DNA from 2 places in the Micromonospora sp. NPDC051543 genome. Region 2 is predicted to be linked to the other one. Evidence: riboswitches for the same ligand, from Rfam matches in the RefSeq annotation. Region 2 holds a riboswitch; the other holds the start of a gene.
The links. A riboswitch is a leader RNA that binds a small molecule or an ion and turns the genes downstream of it on or off. The one in region 2 is predicted to bind S-adenosylmethionine.
Positions count from the first base shown of each region.

Region 1: linked by a shared signal. The riboswitch ahead of ACIA3K_RS16750 (ABC transporter substrate-binding protein) and the one ahead of ACIA3K_RS08745 (aminotransferase class V-fold PLP-dependent enzyme) in region 2 are both predicted to bind S-adenosylmethionine.

Region 1 covers NZ_JBITDT010000008.1:170,294-174,701, reverse strand. The annotation lists gene ACIA3K_RS16760 (amino acid ABC transporter ATP-binding protein) at 1-430, opposite strand, end outside; gene ACIA3K_RS16755 (amino acid ABC transporter permease) at 427-1,200, opposite strand; gene ACIA3K_RS16750 (ABC transporter substrate-binding protein) at 1,240-2,049, opposite strand; SAM riboswitch class IV at 2,400-2,511, opposite strand; gene ACIA3K_RS16745 (amino acid transporter) at 2,598-4,408, opposite strand, start outside.
Region 2 covers NZ_JBITDT010000004.1:182,805-187,212, reverse strand. The annotation lists gene ACIA3K_RS08750 (FUSC family protein) at 1-1,158, shown strand, start outside; gene ACIA3K_RS08745 (aminotransferase class V-fold PLP-dependent enzyme) at 1,168-2,403, opposite strand; SAM riboswitch class IV at 2,483-2,603, opposite strand; gene ACIA3K_RS08740 (PrsW family intramembrane metalloprotease) at 2,627-4,105, shown strand; gene ACIA3K_RS08735 (hypothetical protein) at 4,124-4,291, opposite strand.

The DNA of each region.
Region 1 (4,408 bases), on a different contig from region 2:
CACCGGAGAGCTGCGAGGGCCGGGCTTCGGCCTTGCCGGCGAGCCCCACCAGCTCCAGCTGCGCGCGGGCGACCTGGACCGCCTCGTCCTGGCCGAGCTTGCGCAGTCGGCGCAGCGCCAGCGTGACGTTGCGCAGCACGCTCATGTGCGGGAAGAGGTTGAACTGCTGGAACACCATGCCGACCCGCTGGCGTAGCGCGTCCGGGTCGTCCCGCAGCACGCTGCGTCCGTCCAGCAGCACGTCGCCGCGGTCGGGTTCGATGAGGCGGTTGAGCGTACGCAGCAGGGTGGACTTGCCCGAACCGGACGGTCCGATCACGCAGGCCGTCGCGCCGCGGGGCACGGTCAGGTCGACGCCGCGCAGCACGCGGTTGGACCCGAAGGCGAGGTGGATGTCGCGCGCCTGCACGCTCACCGAGGTGGTGGTCATCGCCGGTCTCCCTGCGTCGTGGCGGGCAGCGCCGTGTCGTCGTCCTCGTCGTCCGGGGCGGTGGCCGGGCGACCGTCGCGCAGCCGCCGGTCGATCCAGTTGACGAGGTGTGTCAGCGGGACGGTCAACGCCAGGTAGAACAGGCCCGCCAGCAGCAGCGCGGATTCGTTCCCGGTGGTGGCCGCGTAGTCCTGCCCGATCCGGAACAACTCCCGCTGGCTGGCCACCAGGCCGAGGAAGTACACCAGGCTGGAGTCCTTGATCAGCGCGATGAGCTGGTTGACCCAGGCGGGCAGCACCCGCCGGATGCCCTGCGGGATGATCACCAGCCGCATCGCGTCGGTCCAGGAGAAGCCGAGCGCCCGGGCGCCCTCCAGTTGGGCGGCCTCCACCGACTGGATGCCGGAGCGGAAGATCTCCCCGATGTACGCGGCGGCGATCAGCGACAGCGCGAGGATGCCCAGCGGGTACGGGTCCGGCCCCCACACCCGCATCCCCAGCGGCGCCAACCCGACGCCGATCAGCAGGATCGTGGCCGCGGCCGGCAGCCCCCGGAACACGTCGGTGTAGACGCGCGCCGGCCAGCGTAGCCACCGACTGCGGGAGATGCCGGCCACGGCCAGCAGCAGACCGAACACCGTGCCGAGCAGGGCGGCGGAGACCGCCAGGATCAGCGTGTTGGGCAGCCCGACGGTCAGCATCTCGGGCAGCGCCTCGCGCATCGCGTCGACGTCGAAGAACGTCTCCCAGAGGGTGCTCAACGGATCCATCGTTCGCCTCTCCTACCGCCCTGCTCGCTCGTCACCGGGTCAGGACGCGGCCGACGCCGACGGCGCCGCGACCGTGCCGCTGCCCGGCTTGAAGTCCGCCGGGATCGGCCGGCCCGGGTAGTACTGGGCCTGCAACCGGCTCCAGGTGCCGTCGGCGATGACCTCGTCGAGGGCCTTGTTCAGCGCCTCGCGCAGCTTGTCGCTGCCCTTGGCGACGGCGTACGCGGTCGGTGCCGGGCTGAGCTGCTTGGCCGCCACGGTGATCTTGCCGTTGCTGTCGGCGGCGGACTTCTCGCCGATCTCGGCCGGTGCGATCCAGGCGTCGGCCGTGCCCGCCTTGAGCTGGTTGATCGCGCCGTTGTAGTCCGGCACGCGGACCGGGTCGAGCTGCTTGCCGGTGGCGTAGTCGTCCTGGACGGTGCCCTGCACCACCACGACACGCTCGCCGGTGAGCTGGTCGAACCCCTTGATCGGCGAGCCGGCCGGCACGTCCAGCCCGAAGTAGCCGAAGTCGTACCCGTTGCCGAAGTCGACGGTCTTCTTGCGCGCCTCGGTGATGGTGATCGAGGAGCTGCCGACGTCGAACTTGTGGTTGTTGACCTGGGAGAGCAGCGCGGAGAAGTCGGTGCCGACGAACTCCACCTTCAGGCCGAGCTTGCCGGCCACGGCGGTCAGCAGGTCGTTGTCGAAGCCGGTGAACTTGCCGTCCTTGAGGTACACGTTGGGCGGGGCGTCGGTAAGCGTGCCGGCCCGCAGCACACCCGGCTGCGCCAGACCGTACGGGTTCGGGCCGTCACCCCCCGAAGAGTCACCCCCGCCGCCGCAAGCACCCAGCAAACCAACGGTCAACAGAGAAACCCCAACAACAACAAATCGAGAAAAAGTACGCATAACTGACTCCAAAGGGATGCGTCGACCCCGTCGATCATGAAGTTGTTGCCACGACACGCCGGTCAGGCGGGCAACAACTTCATGATCGACGCAAAGGAGGGTCGAGAGGGTGGGGCGGGGTGGGGGCGGGGTGGGGGTGGGGCGGGGTGGGGGGTTAGCGCTTTAGGCGGCGGTACACGCCGCGCTGCGCATTCGCATCAGGTCCACGTGGAGGCGCCGGGTCAGGGCCGGCGTACGCCGGATGGCCGGTGCTGTGGGGCTGAGGATGTGCATACGGTCTCCCGGGTCTTGGTGCTGACCTGGGTGCCAGGCCACGCTTGCACCGACGTTCCGCCGGTGCCTGGTCTTCACCCGGGGCACCCCACCGCGGAGGAGGGTTGCCGGCCAGCGAGCCGGGGCTTCGCGCTGGCACTCATGACCTGCGCCGAGGCTAGCAGCAGGAACCGGTCGGTCGTCCAGCCGATATGACCACGCTCACCGGCCGCGACCCGCGCTCGGCGAGCCGGTCAACCGGCGTGCACGTGGGGTCGGCGCGTCTGGTCCGGCTCCTGACGGCGCAGGATCTCCCGCGTCACCGAGGCGATCTCGCCCTGCCCGAACGCCAGGTAACGCAGCACGTTGCGGGCCGGGCCGCCCTCGGTCCACTCGAAGTAGATGTGGGGGCGGCGCGTGCTGCGGTCGCGGATCTCCAGCAGCAGCGCGGCCAGCGCGTTGGGCACCGAGGAGCTGGCCAGGCTGAGCACCGGGAAACGGTCGTGCGCCACGCTGCCGCGTACCAGCAACCCCGTCTCGAAGTCCGACGGATCGGTGACCCGGACCTCGACGAAGATCACGTCGCTGTCGTCGGGGAAGTCGTTGTCCGCCATGGTCTGGGCCAGCTTGTCGCGGTACTCCGCGAGATCGCGGCGCTCCGGCTCGTGCGCGACCAGGCGGATGCGGCGTCCGGAGCGCTCGTCGATCATCGCGGTCGCCAGCTCGTCGAGCTCGACGTGGTCGACCCGCAGCTCGAACGCCCGCATCACCCGCGACAGCGCCGACACCAGGATCATCGCGCCGATGAAACAGGCGGCGATCTTCACGCCGTCCGGACGCTGCACCACGTTCGCCACGGTGGTGTAGACGAACACCACCGCGATGATCCCGAAAGCGACCGTGCGACCGCGCTGACGCCGCCGCCGCGCCGCGAGCGTCACGGCCGTCGCCGCCGAGGTGATCAACACCAGAACCCCGGTGGCGTACGCGCCGCCCTGCGCGTCGACGCTGGCGGAGAAAATGATCGTGATCAGGAATGCCACGCCGGTGAAGACCAGGACCAGCGGCCGGACCGCGCGGGCCCACGTCGGCGCCATGCCGTAGCGCGGCAGATACCGGGGTACGAGGTTGAGCAGCCCGGCCATCGCGGACGCCCCCGCGAACCAGAGGATCGCGATGGTGGAGAGGTCGTAGACGGTGCCGAACACACCGCCGAGATGCTGGTGGGCCAGGTAGGCCAGTGCCCGGCCGTTGGCGGCCCCGCCCGGCTTGAACGCCTCGGGCGGGATCAGCACCGTGGTGGTCACGCTGCTGGTGATCAGGAAGACGCTCATCGTCGCGGCGGCGGTGGTGAGCAGCCGCCGCGCGCCCCGGATGCGGCCCAGCGGCCGGTCCTCCGAGTCCTGCCGGTCTCCTCGGATGTGCGGCATCACCGCCACCCCGGTCTCGAAACCGGACAGGCCCAGCGCCAGCTTCGGGAACACGAGCAGGGACAGCGCGACCACCATCAGGGGATCCCCGTGTCCGGTGGTCAGGGCGTTCGTCCAGTCCCCGACCGCGCTCGGGTCGCTCACCACCCGCCACAGCGCGTCGGCGATCACCACCGCGTTCAGCGTCAGGTAGACCGCGACCAGGACGACGGCGATCCCGATGGCCTCGCCGAACCCCTTGAGGAACACCGCGCCGAGCAGCGCCACCAGCAGCAGCGTGACGGCGACCTCGTGACCCTTGAGGCCGCTGGGCAGGAACGGATTCTCGTCGAGGTGGGCGGTCGCGTCGGCCGCGGACAGGGTGATGGTGATGATGAAGTCGGTGGCCGCGAAGCCCAGCAGCACCAGCACGAACAGCTTGCCCGGCCAGTAGCTGAGCAGGCGTACGAGCATCGCGATCGAGCCCTCGCCGTGCGGGCTCTCCACCGCCACCCGCCGGTAGACGGGCAGCGCGCCCAGCAGCGTCACCAGCACCAGCACCAGGGTCGCCACCGGGGAGAGCGCCCCGGCGGCCAGCGCCGCGATCCCCGGCTGGTAGCCAAGCGTCGAGAAGTAGTCGACGCCGGTCAGGCACA
Region 2 (4,408 bases):
AAGCACCGCAGCCGGGCCACCCTGCACGACCGGCTCCACCGGGTACGGATGGCCGGTGGGCTCGCCGTCCAGGCCGGGTTGGCGGCCGGCCTGGCGTACCTCGTCTCGCACAAGGTGCTCGGCAACCCGCAACCGGTCTTCGCGCCGATCTCCGCGGTCGGCACGCTGGCCGCGTCGGTGGGTCAGCGGTTCCGCCGGACCGTGGAGCTGATCGTCGGGGTGGGCGTCGGGGTGTTTGTCGGTGACCTGCTGATCTACTTCCTCGGCACCGGCGCGTGGCAGCTCGGCCTGGTGGTCACCGTGGCGATCCTGCTCACCATCTTCGCCGGGGCGAGCGTGGCCATCGTCATCCAGGCGGCGGCCACGGCGGTGCTGATCGTGACGCTGAGCCCGTCCACCCAGAACCTGGAGATCCCCCGCTTCGTCGACGCGTTCCTCGGCGGCGGCGTCGCGTTGCTGGTGACGGCGGTGCTGCTGCCGCTGAATCCGCTCCGGGTGATCAACCGGGCCGCCCGGCCGGCGCTGGACCTGCTCGCGGCGCAGCTCGACGCCACCGCCGACGGCCTGCGCTCCCGGGACCGCGCCACCATCCAGCGGGCGCTGGAACGGCTGCGCAACAACAAGGACGAGTTGGCCACCCTGAGCGAGGCGATCGAGGGCGCCAAGGAGACCGCCACCCTGTCGCCGGCCCGCTGGCACCGCCGCGACGAACTCGTCCACTACGCGGAGGCCGCCGACCCGATCGACCGGGCGATGCGCAACTCCGGCACCCTGATCCGCCGGTCCGTCACCCTGATCGAGGACGACGAGCCGGTGCCCGACCCCATGCCGGACGCGATCGGCCACCTCGCCGAGTCGGTCCGGCTGCTCAAACACGAGTTCGCGGCGGGGGAGGAGCCGCAGAAGGCGCGGGAGCGGTCGCTGCGGGCCGTCAGCGAGGCCGGCCGGGCGTACGGGGACGGGGTCGGCTTCTCCGGCAGCGTCGTGATCGCCCAGATCCGTACCACGGCCAGCGACCTGCTGGTGGCCTCCGGCATCGAGCAGGAGGAGGCGAACCGCTGCATCCGCACCTCCTTCGGGGACCAGGAGCGGCCGGTGGGTGAACCCGCCGAGCCGGGCGACGCGCCGAAGCCACCCACCGCCCCGCCGGTCGGCTGAGAACGCGCCTCAGGCCAGCTCGGCGAGCGCCGCGAGCAGCCGGTCCACCTGGGCGGCGGTGCTGCCCAGACCGATGCTGGCGCGCAGCGCCGTCGGTGGCAGATCCTTCCGGCCGGTACGGGTGGCGGCCTCGCCGAGCAGCCGCCGGGCCAGCGGGTGGGCGCAGAACAACCCGTCCCGTACGCCGATGTGGTGCTCGGCCGCGAGCCGGGCGGCCACCGTGGCCGAGTCCTGACCGGCGACCACGAACGACACGATGCCGACCCGGGGCGCGTCCGGGCCGAAGGTCCGCAACTCCACGACGTGCGGCAAAGCCGCGAGGCCGGCGCGGAGCCGGGCCAGCAACGCCTGCTCGCGGGCGGCGAGCGCGACCCGGTCGGCGTCGGTAAACGCCGTGCACACCGCCGCCAGCGCCACCGCGCCGAGCAGGTTCGGGGTGCCGCCCTCGTGCCGGGCCGGACCGGTCGCCCAGGTCACGTCGTGGGTGGCCGGCCCGACACGGCTGGTGGCCCCGCCGCCGGCCAGGTACGGCGGGGCCGCGTCCAGCCAGTCCGCCCGGCCGATGAGCACACCCGCGCCGAACGGGGCGTACAGCTTGTGGCCGGAGACCGCCAGGTAGTCCACGTCGAGCGCGCGCCTGTCCACCGTGGCGTGCGGGGCCAGCTGCGCCGCGTCGAGGACGATCCGGGCACCGTGCCGGTGGGCCACCCGGGCCAGCTCGGCGACCGGCCACAGCTCACCTGTCACGTTGCTCGCCCCGGTCACCGCGACCAGCACCGGCAGCGCGGGGTTGCTGTCGCGGCGCAGCTCGGTCAGCGCGGCGGCGAGGTCGCGTACCGCCCCGGCCGGGTTGGCGGGCACCGGCAGGCGTACCGAGCCGCGCGGCCAGGGCAGCAGGTTCGCGTGGTGCTCACCGGCGAAGGTGACCACCGTCGTGCCGGCCGGCAACGACCGGGCCAGCAGGTTGAGCGCGTCAGTGGTGTTGCGGGTGAAGACCACGTGGTCGTCCGCGCCCGCGCCGAAGAAGTCGCCGACCGTCTGCCGGGCCCGCTCGTAGGCCAGCGTGCAGCGCCGCGACAGCGCGCCCGCGCCCCGGTGCACGCTGGCGTACCAGGGCAGCAGTTCGGTGACCGCGTCGGCCGCGGCCCGTGCGCACGGCGCGGTGGCCGCGTAGTCGAGGTTGATCTCGCCGGGTACGCCGAGCACGTCGAGCGCCGCCGACGGCGGGGACGCGACGGCGGGCAGGCTGGGCAGCGAGGGTACGAGAGTGACGGACACGCCGAAACCTCCGGGGTCAGGGACCCCGGGTGTGGCATCGGGACGGGGTCCGCGCTTGCCCAGCACGCCGATCGGGCTGGGCCCGGTCATCACCCGGGGCACCCCACCGCGAACTCGACGAGGGTTGCCGGCCAGCAAGCCGGGGCTTGACGCTGGCGCTCGTGACCTGCCGGCAGCATAGCGGCTGTGGATGCGGCCGAACCAGCCGGCGGGGGATGGCTACGCTGACCGCATGGCCGACACCCCGCCCGGTGCACCCCTGCCGTCGCCGCCGCACCCGCCCGCGGCCCCGCCCGCCGGCACGTCACCCGGGATGCCGCCGCGCCGCTTCGGCTGGCTGCGGTTCCTGGTGCTGGCCGGGGTGGTGCTGCTCATCGCCGCGTGCGCGGTCTTCATGGTCATCCGCCTCGGTCAGTCGCTGGGCCTACAGGCGCTGCTGGTCGGGGTGGGCGCCGCGATCCTGCCGGTGCCGGTGCTGGTCGCCTGCTTCCTCTGGCTCGACCGGTACGAGCCGGAACCCCTGAAATACCTGATCTTCTGCTTCGCCTGGGGCGCGTTCGTCTCCACCGCCGCCTCGCTGAACGTGAACGAGTTCGCCGCCGGACGGTTCGCCGACTGGGGACTGCCGGACGCGCTGACCGCCGTGCTGGTGGCACCGTTCATCGAGGAGCTGACCAAGGCGCTCGGCCCGATCCTGCTGCTGGTGTTCCGCCGCCGGGAGTGGTCCGGGATCACCGACGGCCTGGTCTACTGCGGGCTCTCCGCGGTCGGCTTCGCCATGGTGGAGAACATCCTCTACCTGGGCGGGTACGGCTACGCGGCCGGCGCCGACCGGTACGGCCCGGCGACCGGCACCCAGCAGGTGATCGCCATCTTCATCGTGCGGATCCTCCTGTTCGGGTTCGCCCATCCCCTCTTCACCTCGATGACCGGCCTGGGTCTCGGCGTTGCCTCCCGCAGCGCCGACCGGCGGGTCCGGGTGCTCGCCCCGATCGCCGGCCTGCTGCTGGCGATGATGCTGCACGGCACCTGGAACCTGCTGCCCACGCTCACCCAGGCCACCGGCGAGGCGGTGATCATGCTGTACGGCTTCCTGGGCCTGATGGTGCCGGTGTTCTTCGGCGTCGTCGGGCTGGCCGTGTGGCTGCGCGCCTACGAAGGGCGGCTCACCGAGCGGACGCTGCCGGACTACGTACGCGCCGGCTGGTTGAGTCCGCCCGAGGTGGCCGCCCTGAGCAGCCTGGGCCGTCGGCACGCCGCCCGGAGCTGGGCACGCCGCGTCGGCGGCGACGCCGGTGCGCGTGCCATGCGTGGATATCAGCTCGCCGCGACCCGGCTGGCCCTGCTGCGGGACGGGACGCTGCGCGGTCTGGACCGCAAACCGGCCGACCAGGAGCGGACCGCCGTCGAGGAGCGGCAGCTCCTGGAGGCGATCAGCGCGTACCGGTCGTACTTCGTGGGCCGGGACCCGCAGGCCCCGGCCGGTGTCTGGGACGGTAGCCAGTACCACCTGCGCTTTCCGGACGGCACGCAGCGATCGGTGTCCGCGCCCGACGAGCCGGTGGTGCCCATCCCGGTGGTGCTCGCCCCGCCGCCCCCGGTCGGCTATCCGCCGGCCGGCTGGCACGGTCTGCGCCCCGCCGCGCCGTGGCCGCCCGGTAACGCCTGAGCGCGGGCGGGCGGCGGGTCAGGTCATCAGGGTGGTGAGGAAGTCGCCGAGTCCCTGGGCCATGGCCATCAACGCCGCCCCGATCCCCTTGAACAACTGCGCCGCGCCGTCCGGCCGGAACGCCATGAAGTAGATCAGGAACGCGACGCTGCCCCAGGTCAGCAGTTTCTTCACGAATACCGGCATCGTCCCTCCCCAGGGCCACGGTCGCCGGCTGGCTTCCCGTCGTACGGTCCGACAAACGGAGCGGTCGGGCCCGGGGCGGCTAAGGCCTGTTTCATAAGAACTGGCCGGCCTGCGGCG